Regions from separate parts of the Streptomyces sp. NPDC058295 genome, predicted to be linked through region 4. Evidence: riboswitches for the same ligand, from Rfam matches in the RefSeq annotation. Region 4 holds a riboswitch; each other region holds the start of a gene.

Region 1 (6,857 bases), on a different contig from region 4:
GGGGTCCCGCCGGGGCCGAGCGCGGCCGAGAACTTGGGGGAGGGTGCGGTACGGGGCGCTGATCACCCTGCTCACGCTGTCGGGCCTGGTCATCCTCGCGCTGGTGCGCGAACAGACCGGTACGGAAGGGTTCCTGGTCGGGCTCGGGCTCGCCGTGCTGCCCGTGCCGCTGCTGGTCGCCGCCTTCCGATGGCTGGACCGGGTGGAGCCGGGACCCTGGCGGAACCTGGTCTTCGCCTTCGCCTGGGGCGCGTGCGCGGCAGCGCTGATAGCCATCATCGCCAACAGTTTCGCGACCAGATGGATAGCCACCGCGACCGCCGACCCGTCCAGCGCGGACACCCTCGGGGCGACCGTCATAGCGCCGATCGTCGAGGAGTCCGCGAAGGCCGCCGCCGTCCTGCTGCTGTTCCTCTTCCGCAGGCGGGACTTCACCGGGATCGTCGACGGCGTGGTCATAGCCGGGGTCACCGCCACCGGCTTCGCCTTCACCGAGAACATCCTCTACCTCGGCACCGCCTTCGGCACCGACCAGCTCACGGGCGACACCGGCATCGCCTCGGTCACCGCCGCGACCTTCTTCGTCCGCGTCGTCATGTCGCCGTTCGCGCACCCCCTGTTCACCGTCCTGACCGGCATCGGCTTCGGCGTCGCCGCGCTCTCCGGGGACCGCCAGCACCTGCGGCGGGTGCTGGTCCCGCTGGGCGGGCTGCTCCTCGCGATGGGCATGCACGCCCTGTGGAACGGCTCCTCGTCGTTCGGCGAGTTCGGGTTCTTCGCGGTGTACGCGGCGATCATGGTTCCCGCGTTCGGGCTGCTGACCTGGCTGGTGGTGTGGACGCGGCAACGCGAGCTGCGCACCGTACGCGAGGAGCTGCCCGCCTACGCGGCCGCCGGCTGGCTCACCCCGGCCGAGCCTTACGCGCTCGGCTCGATGCGGGCCCGGCGACTGGCCCGGGAGTACGCCGGCCGGCACCTCGGCAGGCCGGCCGCGCGGGAGGTCGCGCGGTACGAGGCGTACGCGACGTCCCTCGCGTTCCTGCGGCACCGCGGCCGACGGGGGCGGGCCGGCGCGGACTTCCTCGTACGCGAGCGGGAGTTGCTCAACGAACTGTGGCGGCGGACGGACGTCGCCCGGCCCGCGCTGGACCACGCCGCCCGGATGACGGCCCCGCCGGTACGGGTGGCCGCGCCGCCCTGGCCGGTCTACGGGGCGTACGGGTACGGCCAGGGTCCGGCCCACGGCCAGGACCAGGCCCAGGGCCAGGGCCACGGCGCCGGATTCGGCCATCCCACGGCTCCGGTGTACGGCAGTCCGGCGGCACCGTCGTACGGGTACGGGTACGGCTATGGGTCCGGGTACCCCGCGGCACACGTCCCCGGCCCCGGACACGGCCCCACGCACGGACCCGGACCCGGGTATCCGGCGGGACCGTATCCCGCTCCCCACCCGCACCGGTAGGCCGGGGCAGGCAGGGCCGGGGCCCGGGTCGGGTCAGGCCGAGGCGCGGGTCAGCCGGATGATCTCCTGTGCCGTCAGTTCCAGCTGCGCCACCCCCAGCAGCGCCGGCAGCTGCTCGACCGTCCGCGCGGAGGCGATCGGCGCGGCCACCGTGGGCTGCGCGGCGAGCCACGCCAGGGCGACCGTGGGGATCCGGGTGTCGTGGGCCTGGGCGATCTCGTCCAGGGCGGTGAGGACGTTCCGGCCCCGCTCCGTGTCGAGGTGCTTGGCGGCGCCGGCCGCGCGGGCGCTCTCCACGGTCGTACCGGGCCGGTACTTGCCGGTGAGGAAGCCGGCGGCGAGGGCGAAGTACGGGACGGCGGCGAGGCCGAAGCGGGCGGCGAGGCCCTGGAGACCGCCCTCGTAGGTGTCGCGGGAGACCAGGTTGTAGTGGGGCTGGAGGGCGACGTACCGGGCCAGGCCCTCGCGGTCGGAGAACTCCAGGGACTCCTGGAGGCGCTCGGGCGTGATGTTGGAGGCGGCGATGTGCCGCACCTTGCCCGCCCGCACCAGTTCGTCGAGCGCGCCGAGGATCTCCTCGACGGGCACCTCGGGCTTGTCGAAGTGCGTGTAGTAGAGGTCGATGTGGTCGGTGCCCAGACGGCGGAGCGAGGCGTCGGCGGCGGCCTTGATGTTGTCGGCGGACAGGCCGGGGAACTCGGGGTGCTGGCTCACCTTGGTGGCGATCACGACGTCGTCGCGGTTGCCCCGGGCCTGCAGCCACCTGCCGATGATGGTCTCGGACTCACCACCGCTGTTGCCCTCGATCCACGCCGAGTAGGAGTCGGCGGTGTCGACGAAGTTGCCGCCCGCGGCCGCGTAGGCGTCGAGCACGGCGAAGGAGGCCGTCTCGTCGGCGGTCCAGCCGAAGACGTTGCCGCCGAGGGAGAGCGGGAAGACCTCGAGGTCGGAGGAGCCGAGCTTGCGAAGAGAAGTCATGTTCTGTCTCAACGGGCATCGACGGCCCGCCCATTCCGGGCGTGACGCGAAGAACGTGTGAACAGCACGCATGACCGGCACACACCGGCAGCCCCGACGCGGAGGGCGTCAGGGCTGCGGGGTGGATCAACGTGTCCGGAGGAACGGCTCAGGACGAACGGCTCAAGGGAGACGGCTCAGGGGTTGAGGCCCTTGCCGCGCAGCCAGGCCGCCGGGTCGATGCCGTCGGCGCTGCCGCCGGGGTGGACCTCGAGGTGGAGGTGGGCCCCGGTCACGTTCCCGGTCGCGCCCACCCGGCCGATCACATCACCGGTGGCGACCTTCTGGCCGACACTGACGCTGATCGACGACTGGTGGCAGAACCACAGCTCGGTGCCGTCGTCCAGGGTCAGGATGGTGCGGTAGCCGTAGGAACCGGCCCAGCCGGCCTCGGTGATGGTGCCGCTGTGGACGGCCTTGATGAGCGTGCCCGTCGGCGCGGCGAAGTCGAGACCCGTGTGGTAGCCGGAGGACCAGAGCGAACCGGCCTGACCGAAGGTCGAGGTGATGGTGTACGAGGAGGTCGGCAGCGTGTACTGCTTGGCCAGTTCGGCCAGGCGCGCGGCCTCGGCCTTGGCGGCTGCTTCCTCGGCGGCCTTCTTCTTCGCGGCGGCGGCCTTGGCCTCCGCCTCCTTCTCGGCCTTGGCGGCGGCGTCGGACTCGGCCTTGGCGGCCGCGGCGAGGGCCTTGACCTCGACCTGGGACTGCTGCGACTCGGCCTGCGCCATGATCCGGCTGCGCAGCGCCTCGCCGGCGTCGGAGGTGCTCTCCTCGGTGTCCACGGCGGTCTCGGAGCCGAAGCTGGCGAGGGCCGGCGCGGCTTCCGGGGCGGGCTCGTCGTCGGTGATGAGCGAGCCCACGTTGGGCAGGTCCGGCATCGAGATGGAGACCGGGGCCTTGCCGGTGTTGGCACTGGCCATGCCACCCGCGCTGACGGCGGCTATGACGCCGACGCCGAGAACGGTGGAGCTGCGGGCGAATCCGCCGCCGCGCTGCTTGGCGACGCGGTGCTTGCCGCGTACCGGGCGAGTGGACTCCGCGGTGGGGTTCCACTCCTCCCAAGGTCCCTCGTCGGTGCGGTAGTCGCCGTAGCCGAAGGTCTCGGTGGACCGCTGGCTGGGCGCGTACGGGGCCTCGGGGGCAGGCGGGTTGGACGCCACGCGGGCGCACTCCTTTCCTTCCGTCGCCTACCGGGTTAGCTGACGGGTTCGGAGCGGGAAGGTCTCCTACGCGCGTATACCGGTCGTGGACTCTGCGAGTTCACGACGGCTTCCGCGTGATTCACCCCATGGTGGTGGTTCCCCGGTTCCCTTGCGGGATTCGGCACGTGCCGCACGGAGCCGACTCTGGTGCCGGCTGGGACGACCGCGCTGCGTTATCGAACGTTAATAGACCCGGGGGTGGGTTTCCAAGCTGTTCCTCTTGATCAACAACATTTCTGGCCTGGACTTTTGGGCTACCAGCGGTGAAAAACGGGCGAGTTGACCGCGCCTCGACATGCCCCGGAAACGCTTCATCAGTCACAGGAGTTTTGATGGTGACTCAGTCGTTATGCGCAGGGCGGTCGGCCGGTCACCAAGAGTGAGGAAGCAGGTCCTCTAAGCGGTCGGCGAAACGTCGACGGAAACGCCGAAGGCCGGAACCCTTTCGGATTCCGGCCTTCGGTTCATCAGTAGCGGGGACAGGATTTGAACCTGCGACCTCTGGGTTATGAGCCCAGCGAGCTACCGAGCTGCTCCACCCCGCGGCGATGAACACAACTGTACGCCATCAGCGGGACAGAAAGCACATCGGTTGATCCGCGGGGCCTCGGTGGCCTCAGAGGAGGTGGCGGTTCGGCTGCTTCGCCCGCTCCTCGTACTCCGGGAAGACGAGGACGTCGACGCCCCGGGCCGTCAGCAGACCGGTGCCGTCCGCCTCGGTGACGAAGGTGTCCGGCTCGCGCCAGGCCGTGACCACCCTGCGCACCCCCGCGTCGAGGATGAGGCGGGCGCAGGGGGCCGGGCGGGAGGAGCGGCGGGCGCACGGTTCGAGGCTGCTGTAGACGGTGGCGGTGGGCAGCCGGGGGTCGGCGGGGTCGAGCTTCGCGAGGGCGGCCTCCTCGGCGTGCACGACCGGGTCGCCGGCCTCGCGGGAGTGACCGCGCGCCAGTTCCGTGCCGTCGGCGGCCACGATCACCGCGCCGACGCTGAAGGCGGTCTCCGACGGCGGGCAGTCTGCGGCGAGTGCGCAGGCGAGGGCCAGCCAGTGCCGGTCGGCGGCGGCGGGCAGCGGTCCGGCACCGGGGGCGGTGGGCTCGTAGCGGTTCAGGACGACGTCCTCGATGCGCCGGGTCTCCACCAGACGCAGGCGTCCGCCCTGGTAGCCGCCCGGCCCGAACAGGCGGGGCGCGGCCGGATCGCCCACGAAGAGCGGGGCGAGGACGAGCTGGAGTTCGTCGGCGAGGCCCTGCCGGAGCAGCTGGGTGTGGATCGTTCCGCCGCCCTCGACCATGAGCCGCCGTACGCCGCGCACGTCGTGGAGGTGTTCGAGGAGGCGGCGCCAGTCCAGTTCGGGGCCGAGCGGGACGGCGTCCGCGGCGATGCCCAGCGCGCGCACCCGCTCGGCGCCCTTCTCCGTCGTGTACACGACCTTCTCGCCGCCCGTGTGCCAGAAGTTCGCCGCCGGGTCGAGGTCGCCGGAGCCGCTGACGGTGACCTTGAGGGGGTACGGCGGCAGTCCGGCGGCCACCCGGGCGGCGCGGCGCTCGGGGGAGTTCACGAGGAGCCGGGGGTTGTCGGCGCGGATCGTGCCGGCGCCGATGAGGATGGCGTCGACGGAGGCCCGCACCTCGTCGACGCGGTCGAAGTCGGCGCGGCTGGAGAGGAGCAGGCGCTCGGGCGTGGTGTCGTCCAGATAGCCGTCGAGGGAGACGGCGGCGGACAGCAGGACGTACGGGTACGGCATCGGCGCGGCTCTCCCTGGGATGACGGGCAGGGCTTGGTTCAAGTTTGAAACAAACTTACACTGGGGGCATGACGACTCGCTGGCTCACCCCCGAGGAGCAACGCGCCTGGCGCGCGTACGTTGCCGGCTACCTCCTCCTCGAGGACGCGATCGACCGGCAGCTCCAGCAGGACGCCGGCATGCCCCACCTGTACTACTCCATCCTCGCCAACCTCTCCGACATCCCCGAGCGGCGGCTGCGGATGACCGACCTCGCGGAGCGGCTGAAGATCACCCGCAGCCGGCTGACCTACGCGGTCTCCCGGCTGGAGAAGGACGGGCTGGTGCGGCGTGAGGACTGCCAGCAGGACAAGCGCGGCAGCGTCGCGGTCCTGACGGACGAGGGCATGACGGTGCTGGAGAACGTGGCGCCGGGCCATGCCGAAACCGTCCGCGCGGCCCTCTTCGACCGGCTCACCCCCGAGCAGGTGGGACAGCTGGAGGAGATCTTCACGCAGGTCGCACGCGGTTTCCAGGAGAAGGACGGCGGCGAGACGGCACCGGAGGACCTCCCGTGGCGCCGCCGCTCGTCGCCCTGCTCCGGCACCCCGTGACCGCGGCCTCTCGAGCGTGAGCCCGGTCCTGTGACGGGCGCCACAAATCAGTTGCTTCAAATTTAAAGCATGGGGTAGGGTCTCGACTCGTTGGATCTGCTTCAAATCTGAAGCACAAGGTGGCCCAGTGCCGCCTTGTCACCGTCCTCCGGACCCGGGAGACCGCATGCCCGACACCCCCGCCGCCACCCCGCGCGCCCGCGTCCGGGTACCGCTGCGCTTCCCCGACGGCTACTCCGTCGACGCCGAACTGGTCACCTTCCACGGCCTCGTCGACGGCCAGGAGCACGTCGCGGTCGTTCTCGGCGAGCCGGCGCCCGGCGCCACCCCCCTGGTCCGGCTGCACTCCGAGTGCCTGACCGGTGATGTCTTCGGTTCGGCCCGCTGCGACTGCGGGCCGCAACTGCGCGAGGCGGTCGAGCGCATAGCCGTCACCGGCGGTGTCCTGCTCTACCTCCGTCAGGAGGGCCGCGGCATCGGCCTCTACAACAAGCTCGACGCGTACGCCCTCCAGGACCAGGGCCTGGACACCTACGAGGCGAACGCCGCGCTCGGCCTCCCCGAGGACGACCGGGACTACACGGCCGCCGCCCAGATGCTGCGCGCCCTGGGCATCACGAGCCTGGACCTGCTGTCCAACAACCCCGACAAGGCGGGCCAGTTGCGCGACCTGGGCATCGAGGTCCAGGACCGGGTCCCGACGGGCGTCTTCACGACCCCGCACAACGTCCGCTACCTGCGCGCGAAGGTCCTCCAGACCCAGCACACGCTGCCGCTGGCCGACCTCACCGGGCTGAGCGTGGGCTGACCGCCGACGGCCCGAACGGGCCGTCCAGCGC
Region 2 (6,857 bases), on a different contig from region 4:
TACAGCTGCTCCAGGACGGCCTCCGGCACGAAGCCGTTCTTGATCTCGATGACCAGGCGCAGACCGTGCGCGCGGTCGGTGAGGTCCTTGACGTCGGCGATGCCCTGGATCTTCTTCGAGCCGACCAGGTCCTTGATCTTGGCGATGACCTTCTCGGGCCCGACGGTGAAGGGCAGTTCGGTGATGACCAGGCCCTTGCGGCGGGCCGTGACGGTCTCCACCGACACCGTGGCGCGGATCTTGAACGTGCCGCGGCCGTTCTCGTAGGCGTCCCGGATGCCGGAGAGGCCGACGATCCGGCCGCCGGTGGGCAGGTCGGGGCCCGGAACGTACTTCATCAGGGCGTCCAGATCCGCGCCGGGATAGCGGATCAGGTGGCGGGCGGCCGCGATGACCTCGCCCAGGTTGTGCGGCGGCATGTTGGTGGCCATGCCGACCGCGATCCCGGACGCGCCGTTGACCAGCAGGTTCGGGAAGGCGGCGGGCAATGCCACCGGCTCCTGCTCCTGGCCGTCGTAGTTGGGCGAGAAGTCGACCGTGTCCTCGTCGATCGACTCCGTCATCAGGCTCGTCGCCTGGGCCTGGCGGCACTCGGTGTACCGCATGGCGGCCGGCGGGTCGTCGTTGCCCAGCGAGCCGAAGTTGCCGTGGCCGTCGATCAGCGGCACCCGCATGGAGAAGGGCTGCGCCATCCGCACCAGGGCGTCGTAGATCGACGCGTCGCCGTGCGGGTGCAGCTTGCCCATGACCTCGCCGACGACCCGGGCGCACTTCACATAGCCGCGCTCCGGGCGCAGGCCCATCTCGTTCATCTGGTAGACGATGCGGCGGTGCACCGGCTTGAGGCCGTCACGGGCGTCCGGCAGGGCGCGGGAGTAGATGACCGAGTACGCGTACTCGAGGAAGGAGCCCTGCATCTCGTCGACGACGTCGATGTCGAGGATCCGCTCCTCGAACGACTCGTCGGGCGGCGGGGTCTTCGTGCTGCGGCGGGCCATCGCTGCCGGCTCCTTGCTGGGGCGTGATACGGGATCTGACGCGGACCATTGTGGACCGTGGCACTGACAGCGCGGGCGAGGACCCGGCGTCGGCCGTCCGGCCCGAACGCAGAGGCATCTCCTCCACGGCTGCCCGCAGGCTACGCGATCTCGCTCTCGGCGTATGTCGTCCGGGAACTTCGCGGACCGTCCGCACGCTTGCATACAGTGGCAGGACCGGCAGGAAAACCGCGGTTTCGACGACCGCGTCCGCGATCGGAAGGGACGTACATGCCCATGGGTCACACGGCCACAGCCCAGGCAGGCTCCGGGGGCCTGACAGCGACCGAGCACCGTCTGGCCAACGGCCTGCGCGTGGTGCTCTCGGAGGACCACCTGACCCCCGTCGCGGCGGTGTGCCTCTGGTACGACGTCGGTTCACGCCACGAAGTCAAGGGGCGTACGGGTCTTGCTCACCTTTTCGAGCACCTGATGTTCCAGGGTTCCGGCCAGGTCAAGGGCAACGGACACTTCGAGCTGGTCCAGGGGGCCGGCGGCTCGCTCAACGGCACCACCAGCTTCGAGCGCACGAACTACTTCGAGACCATGCCCACCCACCAGCTGGAGCTCGCCCTCTGGCTGGAGGCCGACCGCATGGGATCGCTGCTCACCGCGCTGGACGACGAGTCGATGGAGAACCAGCGCGACGTCGTCAAGAACGAGCGCCGTCAGCGCTACGACAACGTCCCCTACGGCACGGCCTTCGAGAAGCTGACCGCTCTCGCCTACCCGGACGGCCACCCGTACCACCACACGCCGATCGGCTCGATGGCCGACCTGGACGCGGCGACCCTGGAGGACGCGCGCGCGTTCTTCCGCACGTACTACGCGCCCAACAACGCGGTCCTCTCCGTGGTCGGTGACATCGACCCGGAGCAGACCCTCGCCTGGGTCGAGAAGTACTTCGGCTCCATCCCCGGCCACGACGGCAAGCCCGCGCCCCGGGACGGCGGGCTGCCCGACGTCATCGGTGAGCAGCTGCGCGAGATCGTCGAGGAGGAGGTGCCGGCCCGCGCGCTGATGGCCGCCTACCGGCTGCCCGAGGACGGCACGCGTGCGTGCGACGCCGTCGACCTGGCGCTCACCGTCCTCGGCGGCGGCGAGTCCTCCCGCCTCTACAACCGGCTGGTGCGCCGCGACCGTACGGCCGTCGCGGCCGGCTTCGGGCTGCTGCGGCTCGCCGGAGCGCCCTCCCTGGGCTGGCTGGACGTGAAGACGTCCGGTGACGTCGAGGTGCCCGTCATCGAGGCCGCCATCGACGAGGAGCTCGCCCGGTTCGCCGAGGAGGGCCCCACGGCCGAGGAAATGGAACGCGCCCAGGCGCAGTTGGAGCGCGAGTGGCTCGACCGGCTCGGCACGGTCGCCGGCCGCGCCGACGAACTGTGCCGGTTCGCCGTGCTGTTCGGTGACCCGCAGCTCGCCCTCAACGCCGTCCAGCGCGTGCTGGACGTGACGCCGGAGGAGGTGCAGGAGATCGCCAAGGCCCGCCTGCGCCCCGACAACCGCGCGGTGCTCGTCTACGAGCCGACCGCCGCCGAAGCCCCCGCCGACCAGGACGAGAACGAGGAGGCGGCCCGGTGACCGAGCTCGCCACGATGGACTTCCACCCCCAGCCCCGGGCGGGCGAGGCCAAGCCGTGGGCGTTCCCGGCGCCCGAGCGCACCGCGCTGGCCAACGGCCTGACCGTGCTGCACTGCCACCGTCCCGGCCAGCAGGTGGTCGCCGTCGAGATCCTCCTCGACGCGCCCCTGGACGCCGAACCGGCCGACCTCGACGGCGTCGCCACGATCATGGCGCGGGCCTTCTCCGAGGGCACCGACAAGCACTCCGCCGAGGAGTTCGCCGCCGAACTGGAGCGCTGCGGCGCCACCCTGGACGCGCACGCGGATCACCCCGGTGTCCGGCTGAGCCTCGAAGTGCCGGCCTCGCGCCTGCCCAAGGGCCTCGGTCTGCTCGCCGACGCCCTCAGGGCCCCCGCGTTCGCCGACAGTGAGGTCGAGCGCCTCGTCCGCAACCGTCTGGACGAGATCCCGCACGAGCTGGCCAATCCCTCCCGGCGCGCCGCCAAGGAGCTCTCCAAGGAGCTGTTCCCGGCCACCGCGCGGATGTCGCGGCCGCGCCAGGGCACCGCGGAGACGGTCGAGAAGATCGACGCCGCCGCCGTGCGCGCCTTCTACGAGAAGCACGTCCGTCCCGCCACGGCCACCGCCGTGGTCGTCGGCGACCTCACCGGTGTCGACCTGGAGGCGCTCCTCGGCGACACCCTGGGTGCCTGGACGGGCTCCTCGGCCCAGCCGCGGCCCGTGCCGCCGGTGATCGCCGACGACGCCGGCCGGGTCGTCATCGTGGACCGTCCGGGCGCCGTCCAGACGCAGTTGCTGATCGGCCGGATCGGCGCCGACCGGCACGACCGTGTGTGGCCCGCGCAGGTGCTCGGCACGTACTGCCTCGGTGGCACCCTCACCTCCCGGCTGGACCGTGTCCTGCGCGAGGAAAAGGGCTACACCTACGGCGTCCGCGCGTTCGGGCAGGTCCTGCGGTCCGCCCCGGACGGCTCTGGCGCCGCGATGCTCGCCATCAGCGGCTCGATCGACACGCCGAACACCGGTCCCGCGCTGGACGACCTGTGGAAGGTGCTGCGCACCCTCGCCGCCGAGGGGCTGACCGACGCCGAGCGTGACGTCGCCGTGCAGAACCTGGTCGGTGTGGCGCCGCTGAAGTTCGAGACCGCCGCGGCCGTCGCCGGCACGCTGGCGGACCAGGTCGAGCAGCACCTGCCCGACGACTTCCAGGCCACGCTGTACCAGCAGCTCGCCGCGACCGGCACGGTGGAGGCCACCGCGGCGGCAGTGAACGCCTTCCCGGTGGACCGCCTGGTGACCGTCCTCGTCGGTGACGCGGCCCAGATCAAGGAGCCGGTCGAGGCCCTCGGCATCGGCGAGGTCAAGGTCGTGTCCGCGGAGTAGGTCCCGGCAACGGCACGCGCGTGCGGGGGCCCTGGTCGACGAAAGCGTCACCAGGGCCTCCGTATGTCCGAATTGATGCGGAGGTTGCCTGTCTGCCCTGTGGGATGCGCTACAAAAACCGGGATCCGTTTGAGGATTGAAACCCGCGCCGCTTAGCGTCATCCGGGCTGTTCGTCAGGCAGTGCGCCGCAGCCGCGGCACCGGACAGTCATCGCCGAGTCCCCGTACGGCGCGAGCCAGGGGAGCCGGGGACCCACTTGTGAAGTCCCTGGGGTGAATCGGACGCCCGCGCGTGAACGCGAGGGGGTCCGTAGGAGACCTTCCTGCTCCGAACCCGTCAGCTAACCCGGTAGGCGAGAGGGAAGGAAAGGACACCCCCAACTTCATGGCGTTCACCTGCGCCACCGGGAAGCACCGTCGGCCCAGCCGGATGCAGCGCAGCAGCGTCCGCGCGGCGGGCATCGCGGCGCTCACCACCACCGGTGTCATGGCCACCGTCGCCTCCACCCCGGCGGCCTTCGCCGCCGAGCCCACCCCCGAGCAGACCGGGCTGATCCCCGTCGTCACCGCCGGCGAGTCCGTCGCCGAGCAGATCGACGACCAGGTCGCCGTGCAGAAGCACGCGGCCTTCGAGGAGGCCGCCCGGCAGGCCGCCGCCAAGAAGGCCGTGGAGGAGCGCGAGGCACGTGTGCGTGCCGCCCGCGAGGCCGAGCGCAAGCGCCTCAACACCTTCGTGCTGCCGATCACCGGTTCCTACGTCTCCACCGGTTACCAGGCCAGCAGTTCGCTGTGGTCCTCCGGCAGCCACACCGGTATCGACTTCCACGCCGCGAGCGGTACCTCCGTGCACGCGGTGGGCTCCGGCACCGTGGTCGAGGCCGGCTGGGGCGGGTCCTACGGCAACCAGATCGTCATCAAGATGAACGACGGGACGTACACCCAGTACGGCCACCTGTCGTCCCTCGCGGTGTCGGTGGGCCAGACGGTCACCCCGGGCGAGCGGATCGGCCTGTCCGGCGCCACCGGCAACGTCACCGGCGCGCATCTCCACTTCGAGGCCCGCACCACCGCGGAGTACGGCTCGGACATGGACCCGGTCGCCTACCTCCGCACGCACGGCGTGAACGTCTGACGACCCACTGCGACAGATCGTCTTGCCCCGGCCCTCCCGGCCGGGGCATTCGCCGTTTTCGAGGCCCCGCTGTCCAAAAAATATCCCTGGATTCCGGCCCGCCATCGGAAATCCCCGCTCATTGCAATAGAGTCACGGAACACACGTCAATCGTCGACGTTTCACGGGGATTAAGGCGGAGGTCCGTCATGCGTATTCCGGCGCACTCGGTGTGCACGGCCATTCGGGACGACATCGTCGCGGGTGTCTACGAGCGCGGCAGCCGCCTCACCGAGGAACTCCTCGCCCGCCGCTACGGCGTTTCCCGCGTCCCCGTCAGAGAGGCGCTGCGCACGCTGGAGGCCGAGGGTTTCGTGGTCACGCGGCGGCACGCGGGCGCGTGCGTCGCGGAGCCGACCGAGCAGGAGGCCGCGGACCTGCTGGAGATGCGCATGCTCCTGGAGCCGCTCGGTGCCTCCCGGGCCGCCCAGCGGCGCACCGAGGCCCATCTGAAGGTGCTGCGCGGGCTCGTCCGGCTGGGCCAGGAGCGGGCCAGGCGGGGCAACAGCGAGGATCTGCGCTCCCTGGGGGGCTGGTTCCACGAGACGCTCGCCCAGTCCTCCGGAAGCCATGCCCTGACGTCGATGCTCACCCAGCTGCGCCACAAGATCGCCTGGATGTACGCGGTGGAGGTCCCGGCCAACCCCGTGGAGTCCTGGGCGGAGCACGGCGCGATCGTGGACGCGGTGGCGCGCGGCGACGGCGAGCGCGCGCGGGCGATCACGGCGCTGCACACCGAGCGCGCGACGACCGCGCACCGGCTGCGCTTTTCCGGCGGCCCCGAGCGCGCCGACCGTGTGAGGACTTCGCAACCTCCCGTAAACATGACGGGTCTGCGGCATTAACACGAGGGCCGTATACAAAGAGGGGATAATTCGCGGGGGATTATTTCTGCTGCCCGTAAAGGGAAATGCGAAGGGCTCGCCCGATAATTCGGACGAGCCCTTCGGGGTTTAGCGGGACGACACCTTCGAAGTGCCGAACACCGCCACCGTCAATGGAGCACCCCCGACGACGCGCAACCGCATCCGCGAGAGCGGCGGCGGCTCAGGCGCGTAGGGGGCCACCCGCTCAGACGGTCTCGGGGAGCTCCTCGAGCCCCTCGGCGACCAGCTTCGCCAGACGGTCGAGGGCGGCGTCCGCGCCGTCGGCCTCGGAGGCGAGGACGATCTCCTCGCCGCCCTGGGCGCCCAGGCCGAGAACGGCCAGCATGGAGGCCGCGTTGACGGGGTTGCCGTCAGCCTTGGCGATCGTCACCGGGATACCTGCGGCCGTGGCGGCCCGGACGAAGATGGAAGCGGGGCGGGCGTGAAGGCCCTCGGCCCAGCCGACGTTGACGCGGCGCTCAGCCATGTGATGCTGCCCTTCAGTGTTCAGGTTGTCTAGACCAGTGTTCCACACGTGAAGCGTGTGAGGGAGGGGTCGCGTGTCCCCTCCCGACGTGGTCGTCGGATCGCGGCCTCGATCCGACGAACGTCCTCCACAGACTGACTCGCGCCGTTGTCGTACGCGAGCCGTACTCTGGGCCCCATGCAGAGCGCGTCGGACCGGCACGAGTACCCCGCCCACTGGGAGGCCGACGTGGTGCTGCGCGACGGCGGCACCGCGCGCATCCGCCCCATCACCGTCGATGACGCCGAGCGCCTGGTCAGCTTCTACGAGCAGGTTTCGGACGAGTCGAAG
Region 3 (6,857 bases), on a different contig from region 4:
CCGTCGCCGAAGCCGATCCGGGTACCGGAGATCGTCGTCAGGTCGCCCAGCGGGAAGAGCAGCGCCCCGACCGTCAGCGCCGAGACGGCGACCACCAGCGTGGCCACCAGGCAGAAGATCATGACGGTCGCGTACTTGGCGAGCAGCAGGCGGGTGCGACCGGCCGGGGCGACCAGCAGATAGCGGAGCGTGCCCGCGTTCGCCTCGCCGGCGATCGAGTCGCCCGCGATGACACCGATCGCCATCGGCAGGAAGAACGGCAGGGTCACGGCGAGCGCGGTGAAGACCAGGAACAGCCCGTTGTTGGTCACCTGCGAGATGAAGGCCGGACCCTCGCCGCCGCCCCCTCCCCCGCCGGGTCCGCCGGACGAGTTGTCGCTCGTCTCGATCTTCACGGCGATCCCGACCAGCACCGGCACGGCCGCCAGCACGCCCAGCAGCGCGAGGGTGCGCCAGCGCCGGAAGGTGGTCAGCAGCTCGCTGCGGAGCAGCCCGAAGGTCCAGGTCCAGTTCGCCGTCCGCACCGACGCCGAGGTCGGCGTCAAGGACCGTTCCGGTTCCGGCGTCCGGTTCCGGTCGTCCACCGTGTCAGCCCGCGACATCGAATCCCTCCCCCGTGAGAGCCACGAACGCGTCCTCCAGGGAGGCCCGCTCGACGGCGAAGCCGCGGACGCGGACGCCCGCCGTCACCAGCGCGGCGTTCAGGTCGGCGAGATCCCGGTCCGGGGGCGGGGCCTCGGCGCTCACCCGGTCCTCGCCGAGGACGACATCGTCCGCCCCCTGCTCCTTCAGCACCCGGGCCGCGTCCGCCGGGTCCGGCGTCGTCACGACCAGTCGGCCGCGGGCCCCCGCGGCGAGGTCCGCCACCGGGCCCTGGACGAGCAGCCGGCCCTGGGCCATCACCGCCGCGTGCGTGCACACCTGCTCGATCTCGTCGAGCAGGTGCGAGGAGAGGAAGACGGTCGTGCCCTCCGCGGCCAGTTCCCGGATCAGCGAGCGGATCTCCCGCATGCCCTGCGGGTCCAGGCCGTTGGTCGGCTCGTCGAGGACGAGCAGCCGACGGGGCTGGAGCAGGGCGGCGGCAAGGCCCAGACGCTGCTTCATACCGAGGGAGTACGCCTTCGCCTTCTTGCCGGCGGCGGCCGTCAGGCCCACCCGCTCCAGCGTCGCCGAGACCCGCGCACGCCGGGTCCGCGGATCGGCGGTCGGGTCGGCGGCGTCGTAGCGGAGCAGGTTGTCGCGGCCGGAGAGGAAGCCGTAGAGAGCGGGGCCCTCGATGAGGGTCCCGACGTGGGGCAGTACGGCTCGCGCGGCCCGCGGCATGGGTAGCCCCAGGACGCGGGCCGAGCCGGCCGTGGGCTCGATGAGTCCCATCAGCATGCGGATGGTGGTGGTCTTGCCGGAGCCGTTGGGGCCGAGGAAGCCGAAGACGCTCCCCGCCGGAACGGTCAGGTCGAGGCCGTCCACGGCGAGCTGTCCGCCGCGATAGCGCTTGGTGAGGCCGCGGGTGTGGATGACGGCGCCGTCGTCCACAGGCACCCGTACGGGCTCCGGCACGAGCTCCGGAACCGACTCCGGCACGGTCTCCCGCGCTGACTCCGCCATCGGCTTCCCCCTCCGGCCTGACCGGCCTCCGGTGTTCGGAGGCCGGCCGCTGCCCTACGTCACCCGCGCCGCCACTTCACCACTTCACCACTCGACCGCTGCGCATGCTTGGGCCGTTCGGCCTACTTCGCCGCGTTCGCCGCCTTCACCAGGGCGTCCTTGGTGACCGCGCCGACGTAGACCTTGCCGTCGTCCGTCATCAGGGCGTTGATCAGGCGGGTGGAGAAGACGGTGCCGGAGCCGAACTTGCCGGTCACCTTGTCGCCGAACGAGCCGAGGAAGCCGCCGAGGTCGCCGCCGGCCTCCGCGCCCGAGGGCAGGCCCTCGCCACCGGAGTCGAAGACGGCGACGGACGTCCAGCCCTCGCCGAGAACGTTGAGTCCGTCGAGCCCGTCGAGGCCTTCCGCGCCCTCGACACCCTCGACGCCTTCGAGGTCCTTCGCGAGGTCGTCGGGCTTGCCCGAGTGCCCGGGGGCGCTCTCCCCAACCTTGTCGCCCTCGGTGACCTTCGCGCCCTTGGGGGCGGTGAAGTCGAAGGTGGACGCGGCGGGCTTGGCGAAGCTGACCTGGGTGAAGCCCGCGTCCACGACGGCGGCGCCGCCGCTCGCCGGGGTCAGCGTGAACTTCAGCGGCAGGCCCGTCTTCGCGTCCACGGCCACACTGATCGCGCCGACCGTGGAACCGGACTGCTTCGGCTTGACCAGCAGCTTGTAGGCGTCACGACCGGCGACCTGGACTGTGCCGTCGACGGTCACGGAGGTCGTGTCGTCGACCGCCTTCAGGGCGTCCTCGGTGAGCTCCTTGGGCGTGGCGGGGACCGGGGTCTCCGCCTTGCCGGAGCCCTTGTCGGCACCCTCGCCGGAGCTCTCGTCGGCGGTCGAGTGGTAGACCTCGTTGGAGGCGCTGTCGTACCCCCACACGTCCTTGCCGTTGTGGATGACGCTGTACTCGGCGGCGTTCTCCAGCAGCGAGAGCTTCTGCCGGTCCGGGCCGTCGGCGGCGACGCGCAGGGTGTGCGTGCCGGCGGCGAGCTCGGTGAGCTTGGTGGACGGGTCGGCGGACGAACCGTCGCCGCCCTGGGTGGCCCCCGAGAGGAGGCCGCTCTCCAGTCCGCCGAGGTCGGGCAGCCCGAGGTCGGTACTGATCTTCACCGTCCCGGACAGCTGCTGCACGTCCGAAGCGGCGATCTTGTCGAGGAGCTGCTGTGCGGTGATCTTCGGCAGGTCGGGGTCGCCGGAGTCGGCGAGCGCCGGGACCAGCCCGATCGTCGCCGCCGCCACACCGATCACGGTGACCGGGACGATGTACCGTGCGGCCTTGCGCCGTCCGAGGCGCAGGTCGTCGGCTTCCGCGCCGGTCGACTCCCCGCCGGTCGTGGTGTCGTCGGATGCCTTCGGTGCCATGTGTGCCTTACCTCCGTCGTCGGCGGCGGCTGGTCATCTCACGCCTGAACGTCCCCACCCCAAGCCGCCATTCTCACCCGAATCGGTGAGGAGTGGTGTTTTCCGTGGTTCCCATCTGACCAAATCAGCCAGGGGGAAGCGTCAACCCGAGGGCTCAACTCCACATACGCCTGCGGTATGACACGAAGGTGACTAGGCGGCATCCGACCCGTAGGGGTCCCCGGGGTCAGCCCGCCCGGTGGACCACCGCGTCGCAGAGTTCCATCAGCGCCGCCTTCGCGTCGCACTCCCGCAGCGGCGCCAACGCGGACCGCGCTTCCTTCGCGTACCGCACGGTGTCCCGGCGGGCCTGCTCCAGCGCCGGGTGGGCCCGGAGCGCCTCCAGCGCCTCGGTGTGCCGGGCGTCGTCGGTCAGGTCGGAGTCCAGCAGCTCGCACAGGGCGATGTCCTCGGGCAGCGACAGCCGCGCCGCCCGCTCCCGCAGGCGCAGCACGGGCAGCGTGGGAACGCCCTCGCGCAGGTCCGTCCCCGGCGTCTTGCCCGACTCGTGCGAGTCGGAGGCGATGTCCAGGACGTCGTCCGCCAGCTGGAAGGCGACGCCGAGTCGCTCGCCGTACTGCGTGAGCACGTCGACGACCGTCTCGTCGGCGCCGGACATCATCGCCCCGAAACGGCAGGCCACCGCCACCAGCGAGCCGGTCTTGCCGCCGAGCACGTCGAGGTAGTGGTCGACCGGGTCCCGCCCGTCCGTCGGCCCCGCGGTCTCCAGGATCTGCCCGGTGACCAGCCGCTCGAACGCCTCCGCCTGCACCCGCACCGCCTCGGGCCCGAGGTCGGCCAGGATGTGGGAGGCACGCGCGAAGAGGAAGTCACCCGTGAGGACGGCGACGGAGTTCCCCCAGCGGCTGTTCGCGCTGGACACCCCGCGGCGCACGGCCGCCTCGTCCATCACGTCGTCGTGGTACAGCGTGGCCAGGTGGGTCAGCTCCACCACGACGGCCGAGGGCACCACACCCGGCGCGTACGGGTCACCGAACTGCGACGCGAGCACCACGAGCAGCGGCCGGAACCGCTTCCCGCCCGCGCGCACGAGATGCTGGGCGGCCTCCGTGATGAACGGGACCGCACTCTTGGTGGCCTCGAGCAAGCCTTCCTCGACAGCCGCCAATCCGGCCTGGACATCGGCTTCCAGAGCCTGGTCCCGCACGCTCAGCCCGAACGGCCCGACGACGGTCACGAGGGGTCTCCTGTCTGCTGGTGTCTACTGGCGATTACGCGGTTTGTCGATAGGTCTCTGCCATCACTCAAGTCAGCGTATCCGGTCACGTTTCGATCACCGATAGCCCCCACGTCCCGCGGGCTCGAATGGACTCGCCCGGGAGGCCCCCGCAGGCCAGGCGGTATCGGATCACGCCCGATATGGTTTTGATCAGCTCATATGAGCGGACATGGAGCGAGTTTCCGGGAACCGGGGATTCATGTCCCGGACCGGGGCTCCTGTCTGACCGACGGGCCCGCCCGGCCCCCTCTCCACGTGACGACGATCACGCGTTTCCTTCGCCCTTCCCCCGCGACGCGTCGGACGCAAGGCGAAGCGACTCCCCTCCGCTCCCGTTCTCCCCCCATTGCCGGTGCTTTAACAATGAGTTGGGACTAATGCCCGATTCGCCGCTCTTGTGAACGCTGGTGAGTTGGCTCACTCCCCATGGAGATCCGGTTCGAGCTCACCGTTCACCGATTCTCCGCACCCCTCAAGCAAGTTGAAGCTTTGCACCCACAAAGGATCAAGCACCCCATAGGCCACAGACCAAGGTCAATAGGGGTGATCTGTGAATCCGGTACTTGTTTCGGACATGTGCTCTCGCATACGTTCCCGGCCTGTCGGGCGGAACGCCGAATCCTGCCGCCGCCCGCACACCCATCGATAACGCTCGGCAGGAGCGGGGGAACCAGGTAAATCGCCGAAACGGAATTTCCGGACGTCTTGGATAGGCAAGACGTTTCGGACAGGCCGTACGGCTTGGGGTAAAGCCGCGACCGTCAGGACGCGACCGGGCAGCTCCCGCCCGAACCCGACAGCTCACCTCGCAGGCGCCGGAGAGGAAATTCGACATGCCCGCTGCCGCTCAGCCGCGCCGCAACCGTTTCATCCGCACGCTCGCCGTCGCCGCCACCGGCGCGGCCGTGCTCGCTCTCCCCGTCCTCGGGGCGACCACCGCCTCCGCGGCGACCCCGGCCGTCTCCACGGCCACCAGCCTCGGCTACGCCAACAACCTCGACGGCTGGATCCGCGCCTCCCTCCAGGTCATGGGGCAGCACGGCATCCCGGGGACGTACAACGGCATCTACCGCAACGTCATCCGCGAGTCCTCCGGCAACCCCAACGCCATCAACCTCTGGGACTCCAACGCGGCCGCGGGCATCCCGTCCAAGGGACTGCTCCAGGTCATCGACCCGACCTTCCGCGCCTACCACGTCAACGGCACGTCGTGGGACTCGTACGACCCGGTCGCGAACATCACCGCCGCCTGCAACTACGCGGCCGCGCGCTACGGCTCGATCGACAACGTGTTCGGCGCGTACTGACCATCCCGCCGACCGGTCAGCGGTGTCGGCCGCCGGTGCCAGCCACCGGTGTCGGCCGCCGGTGCCCGACAACCGGTCGCCGGTCGCCGGTAGCTGGCCGCCGGAAGCCGGTGACCAGTAACCGGCCGCCAGTAGCCGGTAGCGGTTACGGAAACAGACGTTCGAGGACGACGGCCACGCCGTCGTCCTCGTTCGACGTCGTCACCTCGTCGGCGACCGCCTTGAGCTCCGGATGCGCGTTGGCCATGGCGATGCCCCGGGCCGCCCAGTCAAACATCGGAATGTCGTTGGGCATGTCCCCGAAGGCGACGGTGTCCTCGGGCCGCAGTCCCAGGTGCTCGGCCGCCAGGGCCAGACCCGTCGCCTTGGTGATCCCGCAGGGCTGGAGTTCGACCGTGCCCGGTCCCGACATGGTGACCGTGGCCAGCGAGCCGACCACCGAGCGGGCCGTCGACGCCAACTCGTCGTCGGACAGCGTCGGATGGCGCAGCAGCACCTTGCTGATCGGCTCGCACCACAGGTCGTCGCGCCGGCCCACGCGCAGGGCGGGCAGCGTCGGGTGCGGCATCCGGTAGCCCGGCTCGATGAGCGTCAGCCCGTCGACACCGTCCTGGTCGACGGCCGCGTACAACTGCCCGACCTCCGCCTCGATCTTGCCGAGCGCGGTCTCGGCCAGTTCCCGGTCCAGGGTGACCGACCAGAGCAGACGGTCCGCGCCGGCGTCGTACAACTGCGCGCCCTGCCCGCACACCGCGAGCCCCCTGCTGTGCAGCCGGTCGAGCAGCGGGCGCACCCGGGGCGCGGGCCGTCCCGTCACCACCAGGTGGCGTGCGCCGGCGGCCGCCACCCGCGCGAGCGCGTCGAGCGACCGGTCGGAGAAGGTGTCGTCGCCGCGGAGCAGCGTCCCGTCCAGGTCGGTGGCGATGAGGGAGTACGCGGTGCGCGCGGCATATGCGGTGGGTGCGGCCATGATCAGAGAATACGGATCCCAGGCCCCCCGGGTTCGACGCGAACCGGCCGACGTCCAAGTCCTGTCCGGTTCTGCCAACTCCCCTTGTGCGCCTGGCGCACGCCTGGCTGCCGACCGACTCAATGAAACGGCTTTCTGGCACATCGTCGGGTAGCGGACGGTTAAAGGCCTCTGCACCGGTTGGCAACAACATGGGACGCTACCTACCGCGATGCCCAGGCGGACCGGTACCGTCCAGGTTTCCAGGGGGACTTGATCGGGGGGTCAGGTTGAGCAGTGGGCGTATTCGTGTG
Region 4 (6,857 bases):
GCCAGGGCCACGATCAGCGTGCAGAGCACGAGCGCGAGGAGCGCGGCACGGCCGGTGAGCCGGGAGCGGCGGGCCTGGCGCTTGGTCTGGGAGCGGTAGACCCGGGCCGCGGTCTGCTCGCCGAGCAGCTTGATCCTGGTCGCGGTGGAGAAACGGTCCCGGTCCTTCACGGCCACTGCTTCCCGCCTCCCGTCTCACACGTGCGTACGTCCCCGCACACGGTACGGGACCGGTACGGGGACGTACGTACGACTGGCGGAGCCTTGCCCCGGTTGGGGTCGGCGGCGTCAGCCCTTGATCAGACCTTGCTCAGCCCTTGAAGCGCGGGAAGGCGCTGCGGCCGGCGTAGACCGCGGCGTCGTCGAGGATCTCCTCGATGCGCAGCAGCTGGTTGTACTTGGCGACGCGGTCCGAGCGGGCCGGGGCGCCGGTCTTGATCTGGCCGCAGTTCACCGCGACCGCGAGGTCGGCGATGGTGACGTCCTCGGTCTCGCCGGAGCGGTGGGACATCATGCACTTGAAGCCGTTGCGCTGGGCCATCTCGACGGCGTCCAGGGTCTCGGTCAGCGAACCGATCTGGTTGACCTTGACGAGCAGGGCGTTGGCGGAGCCCTCCTCGATGCCGCGGGCCAGACGCTCCGGGTTGGTGACGAAGAGGTCGTCGCCGACGATCTGGACCTTGTCGCCCAGCTTGTCGGTGATGACCTTCCAGCCGGCCCAGTCGTCCTCGTACAGCGGGTCCTCGATGGAGACGAGCGGGTACGCGGAGACGAGCTCCTCGTAGTACTCGGTCATCTCGGCGGCCGAGCGGGACTTGCCCTCGAACTCGTACTTGCCGTCCTTGTAGAACTCGGACGCGGCGACGTCGAGCGCGAGCGCGATCTGCTCGCCGGGGACGTAACCGGCCTGCTTGATGGCCTCGATGATGAGGTCGAGCGCGGCGCGGTTGGACTCCAGGTTCGGGGCGAAGCCGCCCTCGTCGCCGAGGCCGGTGGACAGGCCCTTGGTCTTCAGCACCTTCTTGAGGGTGTGGTAGACCTCGGCACCCCAGCGCAGGGCCTCGGAGAAGGACTCCGCGCCGATCGGGGCGATCATGAACTCCTGGATGTCCACGTTGGAGTCGGCGTGCGAGCCGCCGTTCAGGATGTTCATCATCGGCACCGGCAGCAGGTGCGCGTTGGGGCCGCCCAGGTAGCGGAACAGCGGCAGGTCGCTGGCCTCGGAGGCGGCGTGCGCGACGGCGAGCGAGACGCCGAGGATGGCGTTGGCGCCGAGCGAGGCCTTGTTGTCGGTGGCGTCCAGGTCGAACATGGCCTGGTCGATCAGGCGCTGCTCGGTGGCGTCGTAGCCGACGAGCTCCGGGCCGATCTGCTCGATGACCGCGAGGACGGCCTTCTCGACACCCTTGCCGAGGTAGCGGTTGGGGTCACCGTCGCGGAGCTCGATGGCCTCGAAGGCACCGGTGGAGGCACCGGACGGAACGGCGGCACGACCCGTGCTGCCGTCGTCGAGGCCGACCTCGACCTCGACCGTGGGGTTGCCTCGGGAGTCCAGGATTTCCCGGGCTACGACGACGTCGATGGACGGCACGAGCATCTCCTTCTTGGGATGTGACGCTGGTTGTGCGGGGCCCAGGGGACTTGATGAGCCCTTGCTGAGCCTTGCGACTAGAGCCTAACCGCCCCGGGACCGTCGGCAGCCGACCGACCGTCCCGTGGACAGACAGACGGTACCTATTGTTTCCGCCCGGAACAAAGGGGGTGGCCGAGAAAAGCCGACAGGAAGTGACGAACGGGCAAAGAGAAACCCCGCTCCGGTGCGTACGGGGGAACACGCACCGGAGCGGGGGGCCCGTGGGGACGGGGGGTGACCCTCACGAGGTCTTCAGTGTGCCGACCTCGGATATGAGGGTGCTGTGGCTTCTCTGGGGGCCAGGTGTCATTTCGGGCGAAGCGTCACTGCGGGCCCGGTGTCACTTCGGGCCGAGCGTCACTTCAGGTGCAGCTGCTGGCCCGGGTAGATCAGGTCGGCCTCGACGACGATGTCCTTGTTCAGCTCGAACAGCTTCGCCCAGCCACCCTTGACCTTGTGCTTCTCGGCGATGGAGCTGAGGGTGTCGCCCTTGACGACCTTGTACTCGCCGTCACCCTTCTTGACCTTCTTGCCGGTGGGGGTGGTGACCGTCTTGGAGGCGGCCGGGCGGTCGGTCGAGCGGGAGGCGCTCTGCTCGTCGGTCGAGCGGCTGCTGGTGCTGCCGCCGTTCGACGAGCTGGAGGAACCGGAGGAGCCGGAGCCCGAGGAGGCGGCGCTCGAGCCGTTGTAGGCGGCGCCGGACAGGCCGGTGCCGCAGACCGGCCAGGCACCCTTGCCCTGACCCGCGAGGACCTTCTCGCCGATGGCTATCTGCTGGGACTTGGAGGCCTGGTCGGCGGTGGAGGCGTAGGCGGTGCCGCCGTACGCGGCCCAGGTGGACGCCGAGAACTGCAGACCGCCGTAGTAGCCGTTGCCGGTGTTGATGGACCAGTTGCCGCCGGCCTCGCACTGGGCGACCGTGTCCCACTCGGAGGCGGTGGCGGCGGAGGCGTTGCCGGCCGCCATCAGCGGGGCGGCGATGGCGACGCCGGTGACGCCGGCGAGCGTGGCGACGCGGGTCGCCTTGGAGGGACGGCGGTGCTTGCCCTTGGCGGAAAACAGCATGGTGGATCCCCTCACCGACGCCTGCGAGGTGAGCTGTCGGGTTCGGGTCGTGTGAGTTGCCCGGCCACTTCCTCGCCCGTCGGAGCGCTGCTCCGTGGGAGGTGTGGCTTCACCCCTAGCCGTTCCGGTCAACCGACCGGCGCGGCACTTACCTTGGGTCCCCCGCTCCTGCCTACGGCGCTTGACGCGACGACTGTTCCCGGTTCGTCGCTGGCAGGATTCGGCGTTGCGACGGCCGGGGCTCGGGTTGCCGAGCGGCCTCGACCGTAGACACGCGATCGACGGAATTTCAAAGACGATCAGGGCTTCTGAGACTCATCCCACACTTTCACCAAACCGGACATTCGGCGCGAAGCGTGACGTGAACTCCCGCTGTTTTTCTTGGGCTTTGCGCCCTATTCCACCCCTGTGTCGAGGGTCTGACCGGCGGCGATGTTGCTCGGGTCGACACCGATGAGGCCCCTGTTCTCGGCATAGAGGGCGCGCCATCCGCCGTCGAGACCAAGGGAGTCGGCGATGGACGCGAGGGAGTCGCCCTCCTGGACGACATAGGTGGCCGCGGCATGCCGGCCGGCGGAGGCGGGGGCGGTGCCGTCCACGCCGGTGCCGGTCGCGCTCTTGGTCGCGGCCTCGTCGGCGGTGGCGCCGCGGTGCTTGCCCGGGCCCAGGGAGCCGGTGTCGACGAGACTCCAAGAACCTTCGTCCTGGACGTATTTGTCCGAGTCGTCCGCACCCGGGGTCGCCGTGGGCGAGCTCGCGCCCGTCGAGCCGTCGCTCCGGCCGCCGGAACCGCCGGACGTGCCGGAGTCGACCGTGGCGGCGGAGGAAGAGGATGAAGGGGAGGAAGCGGACGCCGAGGGCGAACCGGAGGAATCAGCGGACGAGTCGGACGATCCGGCCGAGGAGTCGTCGTCGGCCGTGGAGCCCGAGGATCCGGACAATCCCCTGGACAGGTCGGACAATCCGGAAGACCCAGATGAGTCGGACGAGTCGGACGAGTCGTCCGCCACGCCGGTGTCCACGCTCAGCGCGCCGTTCTCCTGGGTGAGCCCGGAGGTCAGCCCGCAGGTGCCCCAAGCGCCGATCCCCTCGGCCGCGAGCACCTTCTGCGCGACGGCGATCTGCTGGCTGCGGCTGGCCAGGTCGGGGCTGGTCGCGTAGTCGAGGCCGCCGTTCGCCTCCCAGTCCTTCTGGGTGAGACTCAGGCCGCCGTACTCGCCGCCACCCTCGTCGGCACTCCACGAGCCGCCGGTCTCGCACTGCGCCACCTTGTCCCACACCGTGCCGTCCGCCGCACTCGCGCCGGAGGCGGCGAGCAGCGGGATGGCGATGGCGGAGCCCGTCACTCCGGCCGCGACAAGGAGGGCCGGGGCCTGGCGGGGGCGACGGTGACGACCGTTCCCGGAGAGCATGCGAAGGGCCTTTCTCTGGACAGCACTGACCGGCGCGGCGAGTGGAACCGATGCGTCGCGCTGACGAGAGAACGTATCGGCAGACGATCACTTGTCACAAGTTAATGCCGCGCAGATCACGTGAAGATCACAGACTTGAGTGTTGGTCACCTTTACTCCGCCGAACGGTCACACTCCGGCTGACATCCGGTCAGATGTGGATCGCTTATGAGCCGGAATGCACCGGAGTGAACTCGACCGGCAAAGTCCGCAGTCCGCGCATGATGAGCCCGCCGCGCCACCTCAACTCGGCCGGTTCCACGGCCAGTCGGAGATCGGGCAGCCGGGTGAGCAGGGTGGCCAGCGCGGTCTGGCCCTCCAGCCGGGCCAGCGGGGCTCCCAGGCAGTAGTGGATGCCATGGCCGTAGCCGAGGTGCTGGTTGTCACGGCGGGACAGGTCGAGGGTGTCGGGGTCCGCGAAGCGCGCCGGGTCACGGTCGGCCGCCGCCAGCACCACGAGCACGGGGTCGCCCGGCGCGATGTCCTGCCCGCCGATGCTCAGCGGCTCGGTCGCGAACCGCCAGGTGGCGAGCTCCACAGGACCGTCGTAGCGCAGGAGTTCCTCGACGCCCGTCTCGAGGAGGCCGCGGTCGCCGTCGTGCTCGGTGAGCGAGAGCTGGAGGCGTGCGCGCTGCTCGGGGTGGGTGAGGAGGGCGTAGGTGCCGTTGCCGATGAGATTGACGGTGGTCTCGAAGCCCGCGAACAGCAGGATGAAGGCCATGGCGGCGGCCTCGTTCTCGGTGAGGTGCTCGCCGTGGTCCGAGGCGCGGATCAGACCCGAGATGAGGTCCTCGCCGGGAGCCGGATCGGCGGGAAGCTCCGCGCGCTTGCGGTGGATGAGCTCCAGCAGATAACCGCGCATCTTCTTCACCGACCGCGCGACACCGCCCCGCGGGCCCCCGCCGTGCCGGATCATCATCCCCGCCCAGTCGCGGAAGTCGTCCTGGTCCTCACGGGGGACGCCCAGGAGGTCGCAGATCGCGTAGATGGGGAGAGGGAAGGCGAAGTCGTGGATGAGGTCGGCCTTCCCCTCGGCGGCGAACCGGTCGATGAGCTGATCCGTCAGCTCCTGGACCCGGGGCGCGAACTCGGCGACCCGGCGCGGGGTGAAGGCCTTGCTGACGAGCCGTCGCAGCCGGGTGTGGTCCGGCGGGTCGATGTTGAGCAGATGCGTCATCAGCTCGGCCTTGCGCTCACCGGGGATGCCGGTCTTGCCCTTGGCGTGCGCCGGTTCGTCGTGGTGCGCCGGGTTCTTGGAGAGCCGCTGGTCGGCGAGGGCCTGTTTCGCGTCGGCGTACCGGGTGACCAGCCAGGCCTCGACCCCGCTGGGCAGAACGGTGCGGTGCACGGGCGCGTGCTCGCGCAGCCAGGCGTAGGCGGGGTAGGGGTCGGTCGCGAACTCCCAGGTGAAGAGTTCGGGAGTGGTGCGGTCCTGGTGGTCTGTGTCGGGCTGCTCGGTCACTCCCCGACCGTAGCGGTGTCCTCGCCGCGCTCCGCGAGGGCCTTCCGCGCGGCGGGGTGCCCCAGGTCGGCGGCCTTGCGGTACCAGAGGGTGGCTTCGGCGGCGCTGTCCTGCTTCTCGAGGAGCAGCGCGAGCCGGTAGGCGGCGTAGGCGTCGCCGCGGGCGTGACCCTGCTCGTACCCCTTGCGGGCCTCGTCCGAGAACCCCATCTTCTCCACCACAGCGGCCTCGTGTGTGGCGTCCAGCCTGCCGTCGCCGGCGAAGTAGTCCGCGGCGTCGTCCAGGCTCTGCCGCGGCTTGCGGAGGCCGGCCAGCAACTCGGCGGCCCCCTCGTCGCCGTCGGCGGCGGCGCGGGCCAGCAGTACCTCGGCGGTCTCTTCCTCGTGACTCAGCAGGAAGGACACGGCCGCGCTGCGGGCCACGGGGGTGTATCCCTGCATCTCGGCACTTACGTAGAGGTCCATCGCCTCGCTGAACTCGCCGCGCCCCAGCAGCAGGTCCCCCAGCCGGTGTGTGGCCGCCATGTCAGCCTCGGCCGCCGCCTTGCGCAGCCACTGCTCGGCCAGCGCCAGGTGCGCCTCCCCGACCAGCCGCGCCTGTGGACCATCGGGCTTCGCCTCGGCCGCCGCCCGCAGATAGGGCAGCGCCTCCTCCGCCTCGCCCTGCCCGAGGAGCCGCTCGCCGACCTGTCCCGCCAGCTCCGTCCTCCCCGCGTCCACGGCCTTGCGCAGCCAGTCCAGCGCCGTCGCCTCGTTCTCGGAGAGCAGGCTCAGCATGTGCATCGCCCCGGCGTCACCGTCCTGCGCCCTGGCCGAGAAGACGAGGCCGGCGGTCGCACGGACGTTCAGGTGCACCCCGGTGTCGTACTTCGTCCCCTCCAGCGCACAGCGCCAGACGGTCTCCGGGACCGCCCTCGCCGCCGCCTCCTCCGCGTCGGCTACCAGCGAGCCGTACGGCCGCCAGGTCTCCTCGCTCTCCCCCACCCTCAGCGGCGCTCCCGGGACCAGCATCCCGGTGACCCCGTGCAGCGGCTGGACGGCCCAGTCGACGGCTTCCTGGAACGACTCCATATCCGGACGCCCCGCCCCGTAGCTGCGGCACGCCTCCTCCAGCAGCCGACGGGGGATGTCCCCGGTGACGCCACAGCGGGCGAGATCCGTCGCGGCTCTGATCAGCAGGTGACCGTACGGATGGCGGCTGTTGGAGCGGGCGGCCCGCTGCCACTTCGCCCGGAGTTCCGCGCCGAT

What was found. A riboswitch is a leader RNA that binds a small molecule or an ion and turns the genes downstream of it on or off. The one in region 4 is predicted to bind cyclic di-AMP.
Positions count from the first base shown of each region.
Region 1: linked by a shared signal. The riboswitch ahead of ACFVYS_RS40995 (M23 family metallopeptidase) and the one ahead of ACFVYS_RS24605 (transglycosylase family protein) in region 4 are both predicted to bind cyclic di-AMP.
Region 2: linked by a shared signal. The riboswitch ahead of ACFVYS_RS06195 (M23 family metallopeptidase) and the one ahead of ACFVYS_RS24605 (transglycosylase family protein) in region 4 are both predicted to bind cyclic di-AMP.
Region 3: linked by a shared signal. The riboswitch ahead of ACFVYS_RS07495 (transglycosylase SLT domain-containing protein) and the one ahead of ACFVYS_RS24605 (transglycosylase family protein) in region 4 are both predicted to bind cyclic di-AMP.

Region 1 is NZ_JBHVYO010000074.1:4,185-11,041, reverse strand. Features, by position in the region: gene ACFVYS_RS41005 (PrsW family intramembrane metalloprotease) at 1-1,462, shown strand, start outside; gene ACFVYS_RS41000 (aldo/keto reductase) at 1,496-2,440, opposite strand; gene ACFVYS_RS40995 (M23 family metallopeptidase) at 2,617-3,639, opposite strand; cyclic di-AMP (ydaO/yuaA leader) riboswitch at 3,647-3,815, opposite strand; tRNA gene ACFVYS_RS40990 (tRNA-Met) at 4,153-4,226, opposite strand; gene ACFVYS_RS40985 (dihydrofolate reductase family protein) at 4,298-5,425, opposite strand; gene ACFVYS_RS40980 (MarR family winged helix-turn-helix transcriptional regulator) at 5,494-6,018, shown strand; gene ribA (GTP cyclohydrolase II) at 6,185-6,826, shown strand; gene ACFVYS_RS40970 (NUDIX domain-containing protein) at 6,804-6,857, opposite strand, start outside.
Region 2 is NZ_JBHVYO010000004.1:158,651-165,507, reverse strand. Features, by position in the region: gene ACFVYS_RS06210 (DNA topoisomerase (ATP-hydrolyzing) subunit A) at 1-998, opposite strand, end outside; gene ACFVYS_RS06205 (pitrilysin family protein) at 1,269-2,618, shown strand; gene ACFVYS_RS06200 (M16 family metallopeptidase) at 2,615-4,003, shown strand; cyclic di-AMP (ydaO/yuaA leader) riboswitch at 4,206-4,374, shown strand; gene ACFVYS_RS06195 (M23 family metallopeptidase) at 4,389-5,135, shown strand; gene ACFVYS_RS06190 (GntR family transcriptional regulator) at 5,324-6,019, shown strand; gene ACFVYS_RS06185 (HPr family phosphocarrier protein) at 6,246-6,527, opposite strand; gene ACFVYS_RS06180 (GNAT family N-acetyltransferase) at 6,705-6,857, shown strand, end outside.
Region 3 is NZ_JBHVYO010000005.1:166,892-173,748, reverse strand. Features, by position in the region: gene ACFVYS_RS07515 (ABC transporter permease) at 1-602, opposite strand, end outside; gene ACFVYS_RS07510 (ABC transporter ATP-binding protein) at 589-1,605, opposite strand; gene ACFVYS_RS07505 (outer membrane lipoprotein carrier protein LolA) at 1,728-3,008, opposite strand; gene ACFVYS_RS07500 (polyprenyl synthetase family protein) at 3,235-4,245, opposite strand; cyclic di-AMP (ydaO/yuaA leader) riboswitch at 4,890-5,117, shown strand; gene ACFVYS_RS07495 (transglycosylase SLT domain-containing protein) at 5,121-5,594, shown strand; gene ACFVYS_RS07490 (HAD family hydrolase) at 5,740-6,564, opposite strand; gene ACFVYS_RS07485 (GNAT family N-acetyltransferase) at 6,855-6,857, shown strand, end outside.
Region 4 is NZ_JBHVYO010000023.1:100,592-107,448, forward strand. Features, by position in the region: gene ACFVYS_RS24595 (septum formation initiator family protein) at 1-176, opposite strand, end outside; gene eno (phosphopyruvate hydratase) at 310-1,596, opposite strand; gene ACFVYS_RS24605 (transglycosylase family protein) at 1,990-2,697, opposite strand; cyclic di-AMP (ydaO/yuaA leader) riboswitch at 2,701-2,887, opposite strand; gene ACFVYS_RS24610 (transglycosylase family protein) at 3,093-4,109, opposite strand; gene ACFVYS_RS24615 (cytochrome P450) at 4,315-5,610, opposite strand; gene ACFVYS_RS24620 (hypothetical protein) at 5,607-6,857, opposite strand, start outside.